DNA from 3 places in the Paracerasibacillus soli genome. Region 2 is predicted to be linked to each of the others. Evidence: riboswitches for the same ligand, from Rfam matches in the RefSeq annotation. Region 2 holds a riboswitch; each other region holds the start of a gene.
What was found. Region 2 has a riboswitch for cobalamin ahead of ACFFIS_RS17335 (acyl-CoA thioesterase). Riboswitches for the same ligand answer to the same signal wherever they lie in the genome.
Positions count from the first base shown of each region.

Region 1: linked by a shared signal. The riboswitch ahead of ACFFIS_RS15140 (LPxTATN C-terminal sorting signal domain) and the one ahead of ACFFIS_RS17335 (acyl-CoA thioesterase) in region 2 are both predicted to bind cobalamin.
Region 3: linked by a shared signal. The riboswitch ahead of ACFFIS_RS06905 (ABC transporter substrate-binding protein) and the one ahead of ACFFIS_RS17335 (acyl-CoA thioesterase) in region 2 are both predicted to bind cobalamin.

Region 1 covers NZ_JBHLWL010000061.1:115,554-123,384, forward strand. The annotation lists gene ACFFIS_RS15095 (phosphomevalonate kinase) at 1-421, opposite strand, end outside; gene mvaD (diphosphomevalonate decarboxylase) at 425-1,414, opposite strand; gene mvk (mevalonate kinase) at 1,552-2,523, opposite strand; gene ACFFIS_RS15110 (hydroxymethylglutaryl-CoA reductase, degradative) at 2,520-3,809, opposite strand; tRNA gene ACFFIS_RS15115 (tRNA-Lys) at 4,144-4,216, opposite strand; tRNA gene ACFFIS_RS15120 (tRNA-Gln) at 4,891-4,962, opposite strand; tRNA gene ACFFIS_RS15125 (tRNA-Tyr) at 4,972-5,056, opposite strand; tRNA gene ACFFIS_RS15130 (tRNA-Thr) at 5,107-5,179, opposite strand; tRNA gene ACFFIS_RS15135 (tRNA-Glu) at 5,212-5,286, opposite strand; cobalamin riboswitch at 5,721-5,910, shown strand; gene ACFFIS_RS15140 (LPxTATN C-terminal sorting signal domain) at 6,165-7,831, shown strand, end outside.
Region 2 covers NZ_JBHLWL010000067.1:105,226-113,056, reverse strand. The annotation lists gene ACFFIS_RS17360 (HAD family hydrolase) at 1-195, shown strand, start outside; gene ACFFIS_RS17355 (DUF2935 domain-containing protein) at 254-1,000, opposite strand; gene ACFFIS_RS17350 (leucyl aminopeptidase family protein) at 1,284-2,657, shown strand; gene ACFFIS_RS17345 (DUF4083 family protein) at 2,658-2,873, shown strand; gene ACFFIS_RS17340 (Cof-type HAD-IIB family hydrolase) at 2,964-3,827, opposite strand; gene ACFFIS_RS17335 (acyl-CoA thioesterase) at 4,112-4,600, opposite strand; cobalamin riboswitch at 4,733-4,924, opposite strand; cobalamin riboswitch at 5,068-5,264, shown strand; gene ACFFIS_RS17330 (ribonucleoside-diphosphate reductase subunit alpha) at 5,367-7,631, shown strand; gene ACFFIS_RS17325 (flavodoxin) at 7,793-7,831, shown strand, end outside.
Region 3 covers NZ_JBHLWL010000022.1:47,468-55,298, forward strand. The annotation lists partial or broken gene ACFFIS_RS06890 (carbohydrate ABC transporter permease) at 1-100, shown strand, start outside; gene lacZ (beta-galactosidase, LacZ type) at 120-3,149, shown strand; gene ACFFIS_RS06900 (ROK family transcriptional regulator) at 3,226-4,410, shown strand; cobalamin riboswitch at 4,670-4,916, shown strand; gene ACFFIS_RS06905 (ABC transporter substrate-binding protein) at 5,100-6,098, shown strand; gene ACFFIS_RS06910 (FecCD family ABC transporter permease) at 6,061-7,122, shown strand; gene ACFFIS_RS06915 (adenosylcobinamide amidohydrolase) at 7,124-7,831, shown strand, end outside.

The DNA of each region.
Region 1 (7,831 bases), on a different contig from region 2:
CAGGCAGAAAATATGTCAATATAGCAGAAATAACAGATGTTGAAACAGCCGCACTTGAACCTAATCCATATTTTTTACCTGATTCATCATCGAGTTCACTTTTAACCGTCAACGAGAATGATTCCCAAGCAATGGACTGTTCTTCTAAAAATTGAAGGGCAATTTCCATCGCACTTTTCACAAAGTTTACACGGGTGTCATCTACTGCCACATGTACATGGCGATTAGTGTAGTCCCAATGCAACTGATGTAAACCAAAGTTTTCAAGTGTTACAAGATGCTGATTACTTGATTCTATTGTTGTATAAACAAAACGATTAACTGCCATCGTTATAAGGTTTTGATGCGGCTCAAGAACAGCAAATTCACCTGCAATATTTAATTTTCCTGGAGTTTTTATACGCAATGGTGATTTTGGCAAAATTTACTCATCCTCTGTTGTATAAGTTACACCTCGACCCGGTTTACTTACAATTACATCGGTTACACCAGGTAAATGACGAAATGTATTGACGATTTTATCCTCGTTTTCTGGTAAATAAAGTACTTTCACATTTGGGCCAGCATCAATTGTGAAATAAGCTGGAATTCCTTCTTCTCTTAACTTTTGCACCGTTTGCATCACGGAAACTGTAATATCATTCCAATACGTAAATGGTGGTGCAGCACCAAGTGTTGTTGCATGCATCTTGAGACAATTTGCTTCCGCAACAGCACCTACCTTCTCAAAATCTCGTGCTTCAATCCCTTGTTTAATTTCACGTAAATCTGCCGGTATGCTATCTACCCATCCTTTAAAAAATGGCGAAGTATCCACAGTACGTTTCATTCCTTCACGACTGGAAACTTTTTTCTCCTTTGCCGAAAGAACGATCGCAGCAACCCGAACATCCCAAAAATTTTGTTCTGCAATCGGAACAGCATACGAATCGGAACCATCTTCAAGTGTTCCTTGTTGCCACTCAGCAAAGCCACCATATATGGACCGACATGCAGACCCTGAACCTTGCCTTGTCAAACGAGATAACTCATGATCGGCTAGTTGTAAACCAATTGCCTTTGATCCAGCGGCAGCTAGAGCGGCAAAACCTGAAGCAGATGATGCAAATCCCGCTGCAGTTGGAACATGATTTGTAGAATGTACCGTTGCAAATAGATTTGGTTTATCCGCTATTTTCCTAATTAGATCTAGAAATAACGTAACACGTTCGTAAGCTATCCCATTAATCTTTTCCTTATTTAAAAAAAAGCTATCTTCAGTTAACGAATCTTGAAAATCGACTGTTGTTTCCGTATAAAATCCATCCAACGTTAGTGATAAACTATTATTTGTAGGTAAAATTAAGGAATCATTACGTTTTCCCCAATATTTAATTAACGCAATATTTGTATGTGCCTTCGCAGTTGCTTTCATACCTATCTCCTTCTCCCTCAACTCACAAAAAGAGCATGATATATATCAATTCCAAAGAGGCTGATAAAAAATGTAGTGTATTTGCCTACTCGCCAAAAAAAAGCAGGAGAAAAGACATCCTGCTCTCATTTTTACAACTACTCTTCACTATCTTGTCTTTTTAAAACAAAAGGCCAAACAGCATGCGCACCAAACTTTCTTAATTTATCAGCAAGCTGTCTTGAATGCACTTCATTTTGTGCTAAAGCAATAATACAACCACCATTACCTGCACCTGTAAGTTTCGCTCCTAAAGCACCTTCCTGTCTTGCAAAGTTAATTAATTTATTTAAAGTAGCATCACTTACACCTAGCGCTTCAAGTTCCTTTTGTGCCTCATTTAATAATTGTCCTAAAATATTCTTTCCAGCCTTTTCAAGTGCATGTTTAGCTTGATAAGTTAATTCTCCAATGCGATCAAGCTTTTCTTGGATTATCTTGGGGGCTGATTTGAATAAATTCGCCACAGATTCAACAGCAGTACGTGTATCACCGTATTTACCCGTATCAGCAACGATAAAATGAAAATCATCACTAGGTTTTATATAGTAAACTGGGTTTTCTCTTTCAAACCAAACCGGGCATTCAGCTGTTATAGTTAACGTATCAATCCCACTCGGGGCTCCATGTGCCACTTCTTCCGATAAATTTGCAAAATATAATAAGTCTTCCTTCGTATACGGCTGTTCGGCATAAGCAAACAAAGACTTCACAACTGCAATCGCAACGGATGCACTAGAACCTAATCCTTTTCCTGGTGGAATGGATGACTTAACTTGAATTAATAAATCTCTATGTGGTAATTTTAAGTGATCCAACGTTTCATAGATACTACGTACAATTCCTGCTAAGGATTTAGGCGCAGAACTAATTGGACCATGGTAAAATGTGCTATCAATTTTAATTGTGCCTGGGACATACTCGATTACAGATTCAACACCAACTAATGGAAAGGGAATCGCGATTGCAGGTTGTCCGTGTACAACTGCATGTTCCCCAATTAGTATTAATTTGCTATGAGCTACACCGATAGCTATTTGTTCTGTTGTCGTAACTTTTTCTGCACTCATTTTATATACTGTTCCACCAATTCTTTTGCTCTACCTACACGGATTTCTTTTTCTTCTACTAATTTATTTGCAATCATATCTATCATCTCCCCAGCAGCCCCCGCGGCAATTGCGACAGAGCGAGAATGTAATGCCATATGACCTTTTTGTATCCCATCGGTAACTAATGCTTTCAATGCCCCAAGGTTTTGTGCCAATCCAACAGAAATAATAACTTGCGCCAACTCTTCTGCTGAATCAATTTCTAATATTTGTAAAGCTAATTTAGCTACAGGATGAACACGGGTGGCTCCTCCAACAATACCGATGGACATTGGTAACTCTAGTTCGCCTACTAAATTACCCTGCTCATCTACTGACCACGTTGTCATCGATCGATATCTACCCGTACGAGCTGCATAGGCATGTGCTCCCGCTTCAACGGCACGCCAATCGTTACCAGTCGCAATTACAACCGGGTCAATACCATTCATGATTCCTTTATTATGCGTAACAGCACGATACGGATCAGAGTCAGCAAATTCAAACGCATGTACAATACCATCACGCACTTCTTCTCCAGTAAAACCGTCACTTGCCAACAGTTTTGGCGGAATAACACAAGTAGCCTTTGCTAATGACCGATCAGCGTAATTGGAGAGAATTCGTAAATAAACCTTACCTTTTGTTAGCTCTTCCACCAAAGGTGCAATAGACTCCACCATCGTATTAATGATATTCGCACCCATTGCGTCGCATGTATCAATATACATATGCAAGATAAGCATTTTATCATACGGTGAATCAGATTCTTCATTAATAATACGAACATCTAAATCCTTTGCTCCACCACCCCTAGCCACAATACTAGGGTATGCATCATTACATGCAGCAACCAATTTATTTTTCTCGTTTATTAACATTTCCTTTGCAAGTTGAAAATCAGGGCAACCGACTACTTGAATTTGCCCGATCATGACTCTACCTGTCGATTCTGTCGTAAATCCACCAGCTCCGCGAATAATCTTCGCTATATAACTTGCAGATGCTACAACAGAGGGCTCTTCTATAGCCATTGGGACGATATACTCTTTTCCATTGATTAAAAAGTTTAGTCCTAAACCTAAAGGAAGAGGAAGGGTCCCAACTACATTTTCAATCATATTATTTGCAATATCTATTGGCAATGATTTTTCAGATGATAATACCGCAATATCTTCATCAGAAAAATCGTTCCATTTCTTTAGAATCTCAGTCCGTTCTGTAACGGTCTTATTATAAAAGCCTGGGATTCTAGAAGATTTCATATGAATTCATCCTCTTTTTCTGTCATGATCATGCTTCTATTTAGCATGTAACAATATAGTTTATTCGTAAAAGATATTAAGATATATAAATTATAATATAAAACATAACATTATGCAGTAGAAGTGATACATTTTCAGTACGAGTTCATAAAGGTGGATATTTTTACCTGGCCTTTTGAACTACATTTTAAAGTCTATAATAAATTCTCCCATCTATTATGTTAAAATACACTATAAAATGCAAATAAACAAGGTTGTTTTTCAGACGACCTTGTTTATTTGGGTAATAACATGTAGTTTTTTTAAATATATAGTGGACAATTTATATTCATGATGAGCCATACAGGATTCGAACCTGTGACCCTCTGATTAAAAGTCAGATGCTCTACCGACTGAGCTAATGGCTCGTGATGTTAATGATGCTCCGCTTCCTACAGGTCGTGCGTGCCATACCTCACTTCCTTTTGCCTATTCAAGAAGTGATGGGAAGTTCGGTTACTCGTAGTTAATTCGGTAGATGTATTGCTCGTTGCTCTACCGACTGAGCTAATGGCTCGTGATGTTAATGATGCCCCGCTTCCTACAGGTCGTGCGTGCCATACCTCACTTCCTTCATGCTTATTCAAGAAGTGATGGGAAGTTCGGTTACTCGTAGTTAATTCGGTAGATGTATTGCTCGTTGCTCTACCGACTGAGCTAATGGCTCGTGATGTTAATGATGCTCCGCTTCCTACAGGTCGTGCGTGGCATACCTCACTTCCTTTTGCCTATTCAAGAAGTGATGGGAAGTTCGGTTACTCGTAGTTAATTCGGTAGATGTATTGCTCGTTGCTCTACCGACTGAGCTAATGGCTCGTGATGTTAATGATGCCCCGCTTCCTACAGGTCGTGCGTGCCATACCTCACTTCCTTCATGCTTATTCAAGAAGTGATGGGAAGTTCGGTTACTCGTAGTTGATTCAGTAGATGTATTGCTCGTTGCTCTACCGACTGAGCTAATGGCTCGTGATGTTAATGATGCTCCGCTTTGCTTTAGTTAACAGTTGTTTTGATCCATGCATTAAAAATAAACACAAAAAAGCTGGGCTACTAGGATTCGAACCTAGGAATGACGGGACCAAAACCCGTTGCCTTACCGCTTGGCTATAGCCCAATAATCATATGGTGGAGGGGGGCAGATTCGAACTGCCGAACCCTGAGGGAGCGGATTTACAGTCCGCCGCGTTTAGCCACTTCGCTACCCCTCCATAAATATATTTTACAAGATGGCTTGTTCTTATACATAAAATAAAAAAAGTGCCGGCCAGAGGACTTGAACCCCCAACCTACTGATTACAAGTCAGTTGCTCTACCAATTGAGCTAGGCCGGCATATAATAGTTCACGCTAACATCAAGAATACTTGGTGACCCGTACGGGATTCGAACCCGTGTTACCGCCGTGAAAGGGCGGTGTCTTAACCGCTTGACCAACGGGCCACTATGTAATTTCTCAAGTCAACGATTTTCATTATATACACTATTTCACATTTTGTAAAGGGGTTTAATAAACTTTTTTTATACTTCTCTTCATTTTTCAACAAAAACATTGATTTCATAAGTTTTTAAAACCCTTCACTCCTCTCCTAATATTCTTTAACTTATTGATAATTAGAGTAGTGTCATGACAACGTGAATTCCTATGAAACTTATCACACCATAATAAATTGCTCTTCAAAACAGAGGATATTAGCAAGTTTTGGATGTACTATTTGTCTCCTTACAAATATTTAGATTTCACTTTTGGATTTAGTGCATTCATTTATTATCACAATTATTACATTTAAATTTTGACGTTCTAATATTTAGAATACCTTCTCTAATCCTACCGAGGATTATTGACTTAATAGTTTTATTATTCTAGAATAAAAGTAATTGAATACGAGAAGAGAGGTTGATTCTAGATATTTGTCTAGAATCATGAAAAGGGAAGTCCGGTGCAAAACCGGCGCGGTCCCGCCACTGTAAATAGGAGTTTTCTATCCATGCCACTGTCAAACGATGGGAAGGTGATAGAAAATGATGATGATGAGCCAGGAGACCTGCCTTTCTTTATACGATTCGACCTACGAGGATAGGAGGGATTGCTTATACAATATAACTTGCATACTTTTTGAGTTATACACATATCGTACAGCCCTGCTGTGCATTGCATAAGCATACACCTCTAATTTAGGAGGTGTATTTTTTATTGTTGTATGAAAAGAATCTGATGAAAGTTTGATTGAAAAGAACACAACACTTTTACTTGCAAATCAAAATTTACTACAGAAGATAATAACCTATTTTGAAAGCGTAACCATTGGAGGGGTAAATCATTGAAAAAGTTTCAAAAAATAATAAGTACTAGTTTAGTAATCTTACTTACTTTATTTTTAGCCTTGCCCAATCTAGCTACTGCTACAGCACGAGTTGATATTCACACGATTGATGAAGCGATTGATAAAGCTAGCGAATACATGATTAATAAAGACGAAGGTGTTATAAGTGAATGGGAAGCAATAGGTTTAGCGAAGGCTGGTAAAGAAGTTCCAGCATCCTACCAAGATTGGTTTCATTCCAACTTTCAAAGTCAAATTATAAGAGGACTAGATAACGGTCGCATTAAAATTACTGATATTGAGCGCTTAACCATTGCTGCTGTTGCAATAGAAAAAGACCCAAGAAACATTGATGGCATCAATTTAATCGAGCTCATTTATAATAGTCCAGATCATCGAAGTGGCGCTGACACGATGACATTTCAAGGAAATAACGGTCCGATATTCGCACTAATTGCACTTGACACAAAATCATTCGACGTACCAGATGATGCACGTTGGACACGTCAAAGCTTAGTCAATGAATTGTTACGTACACAAAATAAAGATGGTAGTTGGAATTTAAATGAAGCTTTTGGTTCTCCGAGTGTTGATATTACAGCAATGGCTTTAATAGGCCTAAGTCCATATAAAGATCAACCACTTGTAGAGGAGGCTTTAGATAAGGCTACCAATTGGCTATCATCGATTCAAAAGCAAAATGGTGGATTTGATGGTGGTGATTTTGTTGGCGGAATTACGAGTGAGGCTGCATCACAAGTCATCATCGGTTTAACTTCTTACGGTATTGACCCGACAAGTGAGTTATTTACGAAAAGCGGCAATCACGTCATCAGTCATTTATTAAGTTTCCAAGCTGACGATGGTGGATTTAAGCATACCGCTGAAGATACGTCGTCTAATTCTATGGCAACAGAACAAGCACTACAAGCATTAGTTGCTTACAAACTATTTCTTGAGGGCAATGGTCCGCTTTATCACTTCGGAAATCATGACAAAGACCCGACACCACCAGTTGAAGATGTTACGCCAGAAATCAGTGTAAAAGGGTTAAACAATGGAGAAATTATCACATCATCCGAAATCACCTTTACTGTTTCAGCAAAAGCTGGCGATCAACAGCTTGAGCCAATAGTACAATTAAACGGCAAAGACTTAACCGCAAATGGCGGGCAGTATACAGTACAATTAAATAAAGGAGAAAACAAAATTTCTATACATGCCGAAAGTGATAGTGGAAAAGTAACTTCAGTCCAATATATTGTAATATATCAAGCAACAAATACGATTGAAGTTGGCGAAGCATTACCTGTAGCAAGCTATGAAAGAATCGTAATAGCAGGTTCAAATACACAAGTCGTATTACCTGATAATATTCCACAAGGGACGACTCTATTGATTGAAAAGTCTGCATGGGATCACGATGGACTAACAAAAGTTGGAGACGCATTTAACTTTATATTCCAGCACCCAGAGAATAAACAAATAGCAGGCGTGTTTACATTAACGATGGGAGTATATGACAACAGCGAAAAGGAAAAAACTGGGGTCTACCATTACAATGAAGAAACTGGAAAATGGCAGTATGCCGGTGGATGGGGGCAAATGAAAGATGATGTAATCATAGTTGATGTCAATCATTTTTCAACTTATGGCGTGTTTAT
Region 2 (7,831 bases):
GGAAATGAAAAGTTAAGGCGTGTGGAACAATGGCTATACGAACATGCAAAAGATGATCAAGTAGAAGTTTGGGCATATGCAGATAGTAAAAGTGATATTCCGTTATTACAATTTGTTAACCATCCTATTATTGTTAATCCAAAGGCAGATATGAAAGAAATTGCTGATAAAAGGCAATGGCCAATTTTTGAATAAAAGGTTGTGCCAAAAATGACGCTGGGACATAAGGGGTCAGACCCCTTATGTCTATTATTTAGTTTGCAGTTTGAAAGATCTTCTTTATATAGTATTGTCCTTCACGTTCTATATGTTTAGCCAGTAGGAAGGTAAAATTATCTGGCGTATGTTCAACTTCCTTTCGTGTCAATATATCAAGAATAAGTTTTTGAAAGTCATTTATTTCTGCTTTTACATCGTGATTGAATTTTATTAAAGCAGGGAAAGTTTCCATATTTATTCTAAGATAACCATTTAATTCAACAGCTCTTAAATAGAAGTGTTCAAAAATTTTTCGATACTGTTCACATTGCTCTTTTAGCTTTACTTCTACATGATCTAAGCATTCGTTTATCATCTTGGCATGCGTTGCTGAAATACGAAGCCAAAGTAAATGATGATGGAGCTCATGAAAAGCTGGTGGTGTTTCACCATTTTTTAAGTAACGTAGAAGGTGTTCATACTCTTCCAGTTCGTAAGTCATATGATTCACAAATGTAGGGGTTAAATGAAAAGTGAGCTCGCCGTTTAATTGTCTTTTTATAATAGATAATTTATAACGCTTTAAATCACTAGTTATGTCTTCCGCCTCTTTCGCAAATGAAATCGCATTGGATGAATGTAATAACTCCACTTCATGTAGGAGGTCTGTGAATACATCTATAAAATATTTAGCAATTGCAGTATCTTTTTTATGAGATGGTGTAAAGGAATCATGGATGAAAGTTGCATGATCACGAAATACTTGCAACCAAAATGTATGTTCAAACATGGCTTGATGCAAATAGTTCGATATATCTTTTCACTCCTTTCTTCAGCCCATCAATTTATTTTATTCACGATGAAGTTGTCCTATGTACATGGAACGGTCATTTATATATTCTTTTTGAATACCATCATATATGTGTACATAAAAATGAAGGATAGAGCAATTCGGAAGTTATCATTGTAGCATGCAGGCAACAAACATTGTCGAACTTAAAAAACATTTGTAAAAAAAGCAGGAATTTCACTTCGTGTGGCGAATTAATATAGAATAGTAGTAAAAGTTTGAAGGGGGAATAGGAATGAAAATATCTATTATTAATTTCAATAACTTAGAAAAAGAAGAGCAAAAACAATATGTGAAAAAGAGCAGTGGAGATTATGTGGTTACATTATTATCTGATCAATTATATGTCGTTTTAAAAGAAGTTTCTGAGAAAAAGCAGACTGCTGAAAAAGTAAGAATGGTTGCGGGTGCTATTGCAAGAGATGTTAGTAAACGGGAGATAAAGCAGGCAATAGTAGCAGTTGAAACATTAACAGAGACTTTTCCACTTGTTGATAAAGCAGTGTTAATAACCGCATTTACTGAAGGATGGCATCTTGGTACTTATTCATTTGCTACATATAAATCAAAGAATCCGTTATCAGAGAAAACAGAACTAGTGATGGAAGATAATCACCATGTAGCTGACTTTGTAGCAAAAGGAAAATTACGTGCAGAGGCAACGGCATTTTCGAGAGATTTAATGAATGAGCTATCGAATGTATTAAATCCGCAAACATTTCCCGATCGACTTCAAGAAGAATACGCAAACACGGGAATAGGTGTCACAGTATTTGATAAAGCAGAACTAGAAAAACGTGAGATGCACGGATTATTAAAAGTTGGCCAAGGAAGTAAATATGATCCATCATTTGTAGAACTAGCTTATTGTGGCGATGATACGAAGCCATTAGTTGCGCTCGTCGGTAAAGGTGTCACTTTTGATACGGGTGGAATTAGTTTAAAAGGAAGCAGAGATCTAAGTAGCATGCGTATGGACATGGGTGGCGCTGCTGCAGTCGCAGGAGCAATGAAATTATTGGCGGAATCAAATGCACCTGTAAATGTTGTTGCACTTATTCCAATGGCTGAAAATATTCCTGATCAAGAATCTGTATTACCAGGCGAGGTCATTCAATATAAAAACGGCAAAACAGTACAAATTGGTAATACCGATGCAGAAGGTCGTCTCATTTTAGCAGATGGACTTATTCGTGCAGGCGAATTAGGTGCTGAATATGTTGTTGATATTGCAACGCTTACAGGGGCAATTGCTAATGCACTTGGCTCACGACTTGGAGGAGTGTTTGGTGATGAAGCATTGCAACTGGAAATGAAGAAAATTGGCGATGAAAATGGTGATTTTGTCTGGCCGATGCCTCTTGTAGATGACTATGAAAGCTATTTAAATAGTGATTATGCTGACTTTAGTAATATTAGCTCAAAAGGAGAAGCTGGTTCCATTACAGCTGCGTTATTTTTACGCCATTTCGTTCCAGAATCAGCCAAATGGTTACACGTAGATATGGCTGGAGTGATGATGAGTCGTGAGAAGGGTTATTATGGTCATTCTGCAACAGGATTTGGTGCAAGATTACTAGCTGATTTTACAGAACGCGTGTCAAAGTAAATGCACATGTTTCGTTTTGGTGATATGATCATACAATTAGTTTTTTTGTTACTTATCGTTTTATTCTTTACGGCACTTTTTGTGATGATTCGCTCCGTAATGAAAAATATGAGAGAAAAGAATGATCGTGAACAAAAGATTGAAGCAAAGCTTGACCGCGTGATTACGCTACTTGAAAAACTGACGATGAAAAATAAAACAACGGGCTGGAACTAAACAAGTGTCAGCCCCCTCAATTACTACATGCGGTATGAAGCGCTAAACTTTTGAGGGGGTCAGACCCTTATGTTCCGGTCTCGTTGTTTTCTATATTACTTGGGTACGAAGTATTTCTTCTATTGCAACAGCAACTCCGTGTTCTGCGTTTGTTTTTGTGATGTGTTTACAAATTTGTTTAATTTCTTCAGTAGCGTTCCCCATTGCAACACCACGTCCTGCCATTTTTAACATCGATAAATCATTTAAATGATCCCCCAATGCCATGACATCACGCATATCTATTCCCTTACTCGTAGCAAATTGTTGTAGTGCAATTCCTTTTTGTGCTTTTGTATCATTAAATTCTAAGCTAATCGACGAAGAGGCTGTAATGGCTATCGGTGTATCCCCTAATTCGGCTTTTATTTGATTGATTTTACTTTGATCGTTCGTAAAGACGAGGATTTTAAAAATCTCTATTTTAGAATCATGAACGATTTGATCAAAGTCACTTGTAAATGTTACGTTTTCATCTACAAATCGTTGGCGTACTTTTGCTTCAATATCAGCTGAGTCAACTTCATGATTCGTAGCCTGCATATATTCGAGCATAATTTGAATGAAGTCATCCCCATTTGTAGCTAACAGGCCTTTATTCGTAAACATTTCATAATATACTTGATGACGCTGACAACTTTGTAGAATGATTTTGGCATGTTCAGCTGTGAGTGGATATTCACTTACTACTTGTTTGTCTTCTGTATATGAGATTGCTCCATTTAAGGAGATGATAGGTAATTGTAAGTTTGCATGTTGTAGAGGCCGAATAGCAGATTCATATGCTCTTCCCGTAGCTACAACAACTTCAATACCTTGTTCTAATGCACGGGTTATTGCTGCAGCATTTTCTTTGCTTACTTCTCCTATTTCATTTAATAACGTACCATCCATGTCGGTAGCAATGAGTCTCATGTAATCTCTCCAGTCATTTTTTTATCAAAGGCTCAACTGACTGTAAGACCCAACCTCAAGAATGCTAGAATGAAAGAATATCAAGTGGAAGATCGACAGCCAGTATATGCCTGATTTGTTCAACTACTAATCAGTAGGAAAATGTTAAGAAATCCACTGATGAAAGTCTCACTTTATGTCCTATTTAACAGTAACATGTATTGCCTCACGTGTCATGGATAGTACCTTAAAAAGAGAGTGGTTTCTTTAGCGATATACTCCATTTTTTCCATATTCTATTATGATTAAGTTTGCGGTTTCTTTGGGTTAAAGGCTACCCGCTTTTCACGATGTTTTTTTCTTAATGGTGCGGATTCATGCAGTTGTTTCTCCGTTTCCGTTACCGGATAAACTTTTGGCACAGGTGTTGGTCTACCATTTTCATCTACTGCAACCATCGTTAAAAAAGATTCAGTTGTTAGTGTTTCAATATGTTTAATTAAATCGTGTGCGGTTACTTTTACGTACACTTCCATTGAACTAGTGCCTGTGTACGTGACGTATGCTTCTAATGTTAATGCATCACCAACTTTTGCTGATGATAAAAAGTCAACCGAGTCTATAGAAGCTGTAACTACTGCACATTGTGTATGCTTCATTGCTGTTAGTGCGGCTATTTCATCAATATAAGCTAAAACTTTACCACCAAAAATCGTATCAAGATGATTTGTATCTGGTGGTAAGACAAGGCGTGTTTGGACTGTTTTTGTATCTGTAATTGCAATTTTATCCAATGTCGTATCCTCCTAAATAAAAAACCTTCTTGTCATAAGAAGGTTCTTGTATGCGTAATCTACAAAAAATATATTTCATCTTAAATAATGAAATGTGCCGAATGCGCAACACCTTCCTATCTCCCGTAGGATAAAATGTTCTTCTTAATGGCAGGTCTCCTGGCTTTGCTTCATCGAAACTCTTTGAACCTTCCCATTTCAGATTGAAATAGTGGTATGAACCAAAGATTCTCAGCAATACAGTGGCGGGACCGCGTTGGAATTTAACCAAACTTCCCTTTTAAACTTGTATCTGAACAAGTCACCATTAAGCCTTATGAAGTTTTAAAATCTTAGTTATTAGTATAGCAGAGTACAAGAAAATTTGATAAGTGGAATTAATTCTAGAATGAATGATTGATTTTTAAAATAGATTATGTTACCCTATCTATACAACATATTGTAATAGATACATAATAAATCACTATATATTGTGTTTGTAGAAATGGTGACAGTCCATGTCTTAAAATGGGAATCTGGTCAAAGTCCAGAACTGCCCCCGCAACTGTATGTGTGTACAAACAGGAAATCCACTGTATGAAATGCTCAAAAGGCATTCATACGGGAAGGACCTTAGTAGGGATAATACACAAGTCAGGAGACCTGCCTATCTACATAAAGTTTCATTTCTTCGGGGTGAAAGAAAACGAAACGATAGGGGTTCATTCTATTTTTATAGGATTTTTCTGTCGTTTTTCGCACACTTTCGAAGGGTGGGCGTTTTTTTATGGGAGAAAATGAAGGAGGACGGAAAGAGATGACTTTAAAAGTTACTTTAACTGCGAAAGAAAGCCTGGAAAGGTTTATTGAAAAAGAAAAAAGGAATTTGGCTTTAGATTATACTACATATATGGAAAAGATTAATAGAGTGCTACAGGAAGAAGTTAGTTACGAAGATGCATTAGAAACGAGTATCTCACTAGCATTGGAAAATATAGACGAAGCAGAGCCCGATTGGACTTATTTAGCTGCGCAATTATATTTAGAAAAGTTATATACAAAAGCAACAGTGAATCGAAAACTTGATCCAGAAAAACCGTATGCAGGATTTTATGATTTAATTAAAATGTTAACAGATAAAGGAATTTACACGGAAAGTATTTTAAATAAATACGATAAAGAGGAAATCGATTATTTAGCAAAGCAAATAAATCCAGAACGTGATCGCCTCTTTACATATTTAGCTATCTACACATTAGCTACACGCTATCTAGCAACAGATCATGATAAAAGTCCTTATGAATTACCACAAGAACGTTGGATGATTATTGCAATGCATTTAATGCAAGATGAGGAAAAGACAAACCGACTTGATTATGTTATCGAAGCCTATTGGGCATTGAGTAATTTATATATGACAGTTGCAACGCCTACACTCAATAATGCGGGGAAAACCCATGGGCAATTATCAAGTTGTTTCATTGACACTGTCGATGATAGTTTACAATCTATTTATGATAGTAATACAGATATTGCAAAACTATCAAAAAACGGTGGTGGTATCGGTGTTTACATGGGAAAAGTTCGTGGGAGAGGAAGTGCAATAAAGGGCTTTAAAGGAATGTCAAGTGGTGTTGTTCCGTGGATAAAACAGCTCAATAATACGGCAGTTAGTGTGGATCAATTAGGAACGCGAAAAGGTGCCATTGCTGTTTATCTTGATGTTTGGCATACCGATATTGAACCATTCCTTGATTTGAAGCTCAACAACGGTGATGATAGATTGCGAGCACATGATATTTTTACTGGTGTTTGTATTCCGGATTATTTTATGGAACAAGTGGAAAATCGCGGGGATTGGTATTTATTTGATCCGCATGAGGTAAGACAAGTGATGGGCTTTTCATTGGAAGATTTTTTTGATGAAAAAAAGGGGAATGGCGAATGGCGAAAGCGGTATGAAGCTTGTATTGAAAATGAGGCGTTAACGAAGCGTGTCGTTCCCGCAATTTCAATTATGAAGCGGATTTTGAAATCGCAATTAGAATCAGGTACACCATTTATGTTTTATCGTGATGAGGTAAATCGTCGTAATGTGAATCAACATGAAGGGATGATTTATTGTTCTAATCTTTGTACAGAAATTACTCAAAATCAATCTTCAACAGAACTTGTCGCCGAAGAAGTAGTAGATGGATTGATAGTGAAAAAGTATCGCGCTGGTGACTTTGTTGTCTGTAATTTGAGCTCGATTAATCTAGGACGAGCAATTCCTGAAAATGTACTAGAAAGGTTAATTACCATTCAAGTAAGAATGCTTGATAATGTCATTGATTTAAATACATTACCTATCCTACAAACGACGTTAACGAATCAAAAATATCGTGCGATAGGCCTTGGAACATTTGGGTGGCATCATCTATTGGCAAAGAAGGGAATTCACTGGGAAACGGAAGAAGCGGTAGCATATGCGGATTCCTTATATGAACAAATCGCTTATTATGCAATTCAAGCAAGTATGGCATTAAGTAAGGAAAAAGGGAGATATCCAGTATTCGCGGGAAGTAAGTGGGAAACTGGCGCTTATTTCGATGAAAGGAACTATACAGATGCGAAATGGCAATCATTAAAACATGAAGTGCAAGAAAACGGTATTCGTAATAGCTATTTACTAGCAGTTGCTCCTAACTCTTCAACGGCGATGATTGCTGGTTCAACTGCAAGTATCGATCCAGTATTTAAGCCGTTTTACTATGAAGAGAAAAAGGATTTTAAAATACCAGTTACGGCACCTGAATTAACACCGAAAACATATGATGTATACCGAAAAAGTGCATATATCGTTGATCAGCGCTGGTCGATTAAACAAAATGCGAAACGTCAACGACATATTGACCAAAGTATCTCATTTAACTTTTACGTACCTTATAATATTCGTGCCTCCGTTCTGTTAGATTTACATGTACAAGCATGGCGAGAAGGACTTAAGACAACTTATTATGTTCGTTCAACAGCAAATGACGTGGAAGAATGTGAATGGTGTCATAGTTAATCGCGCTTGTCTAAAAAACTTGAAAATGGAAGTCGTATCAAAAAGGGAGCTTTAACGTTTATTTGTCAGACCGTAAGAAACTTCGGAGACACTACCTCTGATCTTTGGATAGACAATAGTAAATAAAGTTAGAAAAAAGATACTTACAAGGAGGGAGAAACGTGAAAGCAGTCATTGCCTACTTATCCTATAGTGGAAAC
Region 3 (7,831 bases), on a different contig from region 2:
GATGATGCTAGCAATTGTGATTGCTACATTGCCGACAGCACTCATTTTTTCCCTCATGCAAAAACATTTTGTAGCTGGGATGATGGGTTCTGTGAAGTGAAAATTATATAGGAGTGGATATGATGTCAAAACCAAGTTTAGATTGGCTATCAGATTTAAATACATTTGCAGTTAATCGGCTTAAGGCCCATTCAGATCATAAATATTATCAATCAATGGTTGAAGCAAGACGTGGAGAAACAATGAAGTTTCGTGAAAGTTTAAATGGGACATGGCAGTTTAGTTATGCCGTCAATCCAAGTAGTAGGGTAGAAGGATTTCAACATATGGAATACGATTGCTCTGGCTGGCAAACGATTCAAGTTCCTGGTCATATTCAGTTACAAGGCTATGGGAACCCCCATTATGTAAATAAAATGTATCCTTGGGATGGTCATGAGGAGCTAGTTCCACCTGAGGTATCCGAGGCGCATAATCCAGTTGGAAGTTATGTTAAATATTTTACTATTCCAGATAGAATGGTAGATCAGCCTTTATTTATTTCCTTTCAGGGGGTAGAAACAGCATTTTTTGTTTGGTTAAATGGCCAGTTTGTAGGGTATAGCGAGGATAGTTTTACGCCTGCTGACTTTGATTTAACCCCATTTATTCATTCAGGAGAAAATAAATTAGCGGTAGAAGTTTATCAACGTAGTACGGGTAGCTGGCTAGAAGACCAAGACTTTTGGCGCTTTTCGGGAATTTTTAGGGATGTGTATGTATATACAAAACCTGTTCTACACGTAGAAGACATTCATGTGAAAACGCATTTAAATGATTCATTTAGTTGTGCGAAATTGCATGTAGACATTCATTTATCAACTGTTCCAGTCGGTTCTAAGGCAAAGTTAATTTTAGAAGATGCAGAAAACAAGGTTATTGATGTGATGGAAAAGAACTTAGCAAGTTCCGAGGAGACGTTAACTGTAAGCGTGAATCATCCAAATTTATGGAGTGCTGAGTCTCCATATTTATATCAAGCTTATATTCAGTTATATGATCCATCAGGGGAACTGGTTGAAGTTGTACCGCAACATGTAGGATTTAGACATTTTGAATTAAAAAATAAACGAATGTACTTAAATGGTCAACGTATCGTATTTAAAGGTGTCAATCGACATGAATTTAATTGTTATCATGGTAGGGTAGTAACCGAAGAAGATATGATTTGGGATATTAAGACGATGAAACGGTTAAATATAAATGCTGTCAGAACATCACATTATCCTAATGATTCTCGTTGGTATGAGCTTTGTGATAAGTATGGTTTGTATGTCATAGATGAAATGAATTTGGAAACACATGGAACTTGGGAAAAAAGTGGTTATTTGGACCATGATGGAGCGATTCCCGGTAATAAATTGGAGTGGCAAGATATTGTGATGGATCGCGCAATTTCTATGTATGAACGGGATAAAAACCATCCATCTATACTTATTTGGTCTTGTGGAAATGAGTCATTTGGTGGTGAGGTACTTTATAATGTGTCAAATTATTTTAGAAAAGTAGATCCAAGCCGTTTAGTACATTATGAGGGAATATTTAACGATAGAGCTTATCCAGATACGAGCGATATGGAAAGTCAAATGTACGCAAAAGCCCATGAAGTCGAAGAATATTTGAAGAGTCAACCTCATAAGCCAATTATACTTTGTGAATATATGCATGCGATGGGTAACTCTGTCGGAGGGATGAAGAAGTATACGGATCTTGCAGATAAATACCCCATGTACCAGGGTGGTTTTATTTGGGACTTTATTGATCAAGGATTAATAAAAAAAGATAGATATGGAAAAGAATATCTTGCATTTGGGGGAGATTATGGGGATAGGCCAACAGATTATAATTTTTGTGTGAACGGCATTATCGAAGCGAATCGGAAACTTTCTCCAAAAACACAGGAAATTCGTTTCTTGTACCAAGACATTAAATTAGAGCCGAATCGTAATGGTGTGAAAATCATAAACCAGCGTTTGTTTACAGATACGAGTGATTTGATACTTAAATATTGCTTACTTTATGAAGGGGAGGAAGTTTTTTCCTCGGAAAAGCTAGTGAACGTAGTGCCAGGAAGTGAACAATTGATAGAGTTGGATTTTCCGCAAGATATAGATTTCCAAGGTGAATACGTCATACAGACGTCCTTTTTACTAAAAGAAAAAACAATGTGGGCGGATGCTAGATTTGAAGTAGCTTTTGGAGAATATGTCTTTAAAATAGGAGAACGGCATACGCTGAGCGATGGTGGTAATGAAGTTACCCTTGTGAAAGGAGATTATAATATTGGCGTTCAAGGTGAAAACTTTCATGCATTGTTTTCTCGCGAGGAAGGAACTTTAATTTCATTAAATTATAATGGGACCGAAATGATAAATCAGGCTCCTAAACCACTATTTTGGCGTGCGCTTACAGATAATGATCGTGGGAATCGTTATGCGTTTGATCATAGTTTGTGGTACGCAGCTAGTTTAGGCCAAAAATGTGTTGCCATGTCGATAGAAAAAGAAAAAACATATGTTACGATTAGTTTTGAGCATGCAATATCTATCCATCCAGATGTTTCAGTTAAGGTTTGTTATACAGTTTATCATAATGGTAAAATTAAAGTTAAGTCTATTTATCAAGGTGTGAAGGGATTACCAAATCTTCCAATTTATGCGCTGACGTTTAAAATATCTGCTGATTACAACCAGCTGGAATGGTATGCAAAAGGACCGGAGGAAAATTACAGTGATCGTGCTTTTGGGGCAAGGTTATGTCAATTTAAAAATACTGTTATGGATAATGTATCGACCTACGTCATTCCACAAGAATCAGGTAATCGGACTGGGGTTCGTCGTGTAGATATTACGAATCAGAAAGGTGATGGTATTCGTATTTCAGCTGTAGGTGAAGCCCTGGAGTGTAACGTTTCTCCATATACTGCATTTGAATTAGAAAATGCTTATCATCATTATGAATTACCTCCTATTCATCATACGGTCGTAACTGTTGCAGGAAAACAATCAGGTGTTGGTGGGGATGATAGTTGGGGAGCCGCAGTTCATGAAGAATATCAAATTCGTGCTGAAGAAACACTTCAATTTGAATTTATGATCGCACCAGTTTGATATGGTTGATGCCCTGTAAGGTTTATTTGCAGGGCATTACATATGTTATTTTAAAATATGTTTTTGGAGGAAAATTATGCAACGTGGTACTTTTCAATTAATGAAATCTGTAAATAAATCGCTGGTTTTAAATAAGATTAGGACGAATGAACCAATTTCTAGAGCTGAAATTGCAAAGCAAACAAAGCTTACACCACCTACGGTTAGTAGCATCGTCAAGGAATTACTCGAACAAGAAATAATAATGGAAAGTAATTTGGGTGAATCAAAGGGAGGTAGAAAGCCGACAATGCTTCACATTAATGATGAGGCATTTCTTATCATTGGTGCTGACGTAGGGCCGGCGGATGTTGACTGTGTTCTTACTAATTTGTCTGGAAAGGTTTTGTTTCAAACATCTAAAAAGCTTAGTAGTCAGTTAACTAATGACCAATTTTTGGCGATTTTAAAGAACTGTATTCAATCTGTAGTTGATTTTGTAGATAATCAAGAGAAAATAGTAGGAATCGGTGTTGCTATGCACGGTGTCGTCGATGTTGAAACAGGAACATCGCTATTCGCACCTAATTTGCATTTAACAAATGTACCGATAAAGGATGAATTGGAAAAAGAATTCGGATTTGATGTCAAAGTAGAAAATGACGCAAGAGCGATGGCGCTAGGAGAATCTTGGTTTGGTAAGCATGGAAAGATAAACAGCATGGTAGCTATTAATCTTGGGAGTGGTGTGGGAGCGGGTGCTGTTGTAGATGGCAAACTTTATCATGGTGCGCAAGATTTAGCAGGTGAGATTGGTCATATGACAATTGATTTAAATGGAACAATATGTGAGTGTGGCAATCGTGGTTGTTTGCAAACATTTGCCTCAGGTCCTGCAATTGTAAAACGCGCCAATGAAAAGTTAAAACAAGAAAATGATGACGAAATAAGTCCTACTGTTAATTTAACAGGAGAAAAAATATATAGGATGGCGGTTAATGGAAATCAAAATATGGTTCAAGTATTAAAAGAAACTGGTACGTATCTTGGTATCGGTTTAACCAACTTAATTCATATTATGAATCCAGAAGTAATTGTAATAGGTGGTGGGGTTTCTAAGGCCCAACAATTTTTATTACCAGCCGTACAAGAGACGATTGAAAAATGGGCTTTAACATCTGAAGCGAAACAAACGAAGGTAGTTGTATCACGACTAGGGGATCATGCTACTTTACTAGGTGCAGTATCTTTACTACTCGTAGAATTGTTTAGCATACAGTAAAGAAAGATACTAACAAAAATGAAGATTGATTTTAAAAATAGGGATATACTAGTTCGCTTTATCTTGTCTTTTTTAAAACTTAATGAACAAGATTCGAAGTATGCTATTCGTGATGGGCCAGAAGATCATTAGAAAATGGTAAAGGTTTGATATTTACTGTAGCTAAGGTGGAAACATTAAAAAAAGTGTGATATAACTTAGCTGATTTAAATTAAATGTGCTAAGTAAATTGTGATATACTAATTAATGTAGAAAAATTAAATATGTTGCGGAATTTGGTGTTTTTAATACTTAAAAGGGAAGTTTGGTGAAAATCCAACGCGGTCCCGCCACTGTAATTGGGGAAGAAGCTGTCGTTACCACTGTGTCTACGTACATGGGAAGGTGCAGTTTCCTAGCAGATTCAATCTGTATTCGTATTGTGAATATACTTAATACATATATGTGTATGTATCTCGTCATGATTTCCCCTGAGCCAGGAGACCTGCCAAGTTCTGACGCCAGTTACCTACGTGGATAGGGAGGTGTTTAGAAATAAAAGTAGGCTAGTTTTGTCCTAAAGCAAACAGTCGAAGTATGTATAACATCTCAACCACCTTGTTAGAGGTGTTTTATTTTGGACTTTTTTATTGAAGTTTTTACTTTATGATTCGATTTTCATACATCATACAAATATTGGAGGAAATAGGATGCGAAATAGTATATTTAAAAAACTGAATCTCTTTGTTTTGGTAATGTTACTAGCATTTGGGGTGTTAGCTGGATGTTCCAGTTCATCAGATGAAAATAAGGATAAAAATAAAGAAGATGTACAAACAGAACAATCTGATGCTGGAAATAGTTCGGAAGTAGCTTTTCCTGTAACTGTAACGGATGCAACTGGTGCTAAATTAACAATAGAAGAAAAGCCAGAAAAAATTGTTTCGGTACTTCCAAGTAATACAGAAATTGCATTTGCTTTAGGATTAGGTGATGAGATAGTTGGTGTTTCTGATCATGATAACTATCCGGAAGAAGCAACTAAAAAGGAGAAAATTGGTGGTTTAGAGCTGAATGTAGAAAAAATACTTTCCTTGGAACCACAGTTAGTTTTAGCTGATCAGTCTAATGATGAAAAAGCGTTAGATCAATTACGTGATTCGGGAATTCCGGTATTAGTCGTTAGTTCAGCCTCTAATTTTGATGGTGTTTATGATGTGATAGGCCTAATCGGTAAGGCAACTGGTACACATGAAAAAGCACTAGATATCATAACAGAAATGAAGGATAAATTAATAGCACTTGAAGAAAAGGCTAGTACAATAGAAGAGAAAGATCAGAAAAGCGTTTTTGTAGAAATTTCTCCATCACCGGAAATTTACACGACTGGAAAAGATACATTTATGGACGAGTTACTTACAAAAATCAATGCTAAAAATGCCGCAGAGGACCAGGTAGGTTGGCCTAAAATGAATGAAGAGGCGATTATTGCATTAAATCCGGATGTCATCATTACAACCTATGGTAGCTTTGTAGAAGATCCAGTTGCAGAGGTAACGGAACGTAATGGATGGAATGAGGTAACAGCAGTTAAAAACAAACAAATTATCGATGTGAATGAAGATTTAGTGAGCCGCCCAGGACCTCGATTGGTTGAAGGAGCAGAGGAACTTGGAAAAGCGATATATCCAGACATTTTTGCAGAGTAAATATTTATTTGCCTATTTCTTATTACTTAGTCTTTTAATAGGTGCTATGTTGATAGGTATTTCCATTGGGACTGTGAAGGTTGCGGTTGTAGACATTTTAAAAATTGTTTATGCCCACATTTCTCAACGACCGCTGTCCAATGAAGTGAATCCTATGTATGAAAATATCGTTATGAATATACGGATGCCGCGTGTTATTTTATCTGGTCTTATTGGGGCTTCTCTCGCAATTGCGGGAGCAGCCTTTCAAGGTTTGTTGCGTAATCCGTTGGCAGATCCTTATACACTTGGCGTATCCTCGGGTGCTAGTGTTGGTGCCGTCATGACGATTTTTTTTAGTTTATCTATCCCTTTTCTTGGCATATTTACTTTGCCAGTTGTAAGTATTGTTGCATCCTTTATCACAATCTTTGTAGTTTTATTTTTTGCAAAACGGATTGATCAATCGATGCGTGTGGAAACAATTATTTTGACAGGGGTTATTTTCAGCTCGTTTCTTGGGGCGTTCATTTCGCTTATGATTGCGTTAACCGGTGAGGAATTGAGACAAATTATCGGTTGGTTGCTTGGCAGTGTCTCGATGCGCGGTTGGGATTATGTATGGATTATATTACCGTTTTTTATTATCGGTTCAGTTTTATTATTCATTCATGCAACAGAATTAAATGCGATGTCCTTTGGAGAGGAACAGGCAAAACATTTAGGTGTTCATGTGGAACGTAAAAAAATGATCATTCTAATTGCGGGGTCTATTTTGACCGGTGCAGCTGTGGCAGTTTCTGGAACGATTGGGTTTGTCGGTTTAGTCATTCCACATTTTATACGAATAATTTGGGGGCCAGATCATCGTCATTTATTACCATTATCCATGTTGGCCGGTGCCGCATTTTTAATAATGGCGGATCTTGTTTCACGAATTATTATTGCACCATCAGAATTGCCAATAGGCGTAATTACTGCGTTAATCGGTGCACCAATATTTGCATTTATTTTAATGAAACAGCGGCTGAAAGGAAGGAGATAATATGATAGAAATAGAACATGTTTCAGGAGGATATGCCCATGAAACAGTTGTAAAGGATATTTCCTTTCATGTCGATAAGGGTGAGTTTTTTGGCATTATTGGACCGAATGGTAGTGGGAAAACAACACTTGTCAAAATGATGAGTGGTATTTTGCCGACTAGTGCGGGGAATATCCAATTAAAAAATCGTCCCATTTCTTCTTATCAACCAAAAGCACTTGCACAGTTGATGGCAGTATTACCACAACATACGTCGCAAACGTTTAGCTATACAGTTAAAGAAACGATTTCATTAGGTAGATATGCCTATAAAAAGGGTCTTTTTCAAATTTTTACTGAAGAAGATGAGCAAGTCGTACAAGATGTAATGGAACAAACTGGTGTTGCATCCTACGGAGATGATTTGTTGGATCAACTTTCTGGTGGAGAGCGGCAACGTGTTTATCTAGCACAGGCTTTAGCACAACAACCTGAAATTTTACTATTAGATGAACCGACAAACCACCTAGATTTAGCCTATCAAAAAGAACTACTTGATTTATTAAGAAGATGGACATATGAAAAAGGACTTACAGTTATTTCTATCTTCCATGATTTAAATTTGGCGAGTCTTTATTGTGATAGGTTGCTACTGATGCATCAAGGGAAAATGAAAAGTTGTCATGTGCCTGAAGCGGTATTAAAGGTGGAAGCAATCCGGGAAGTTTAC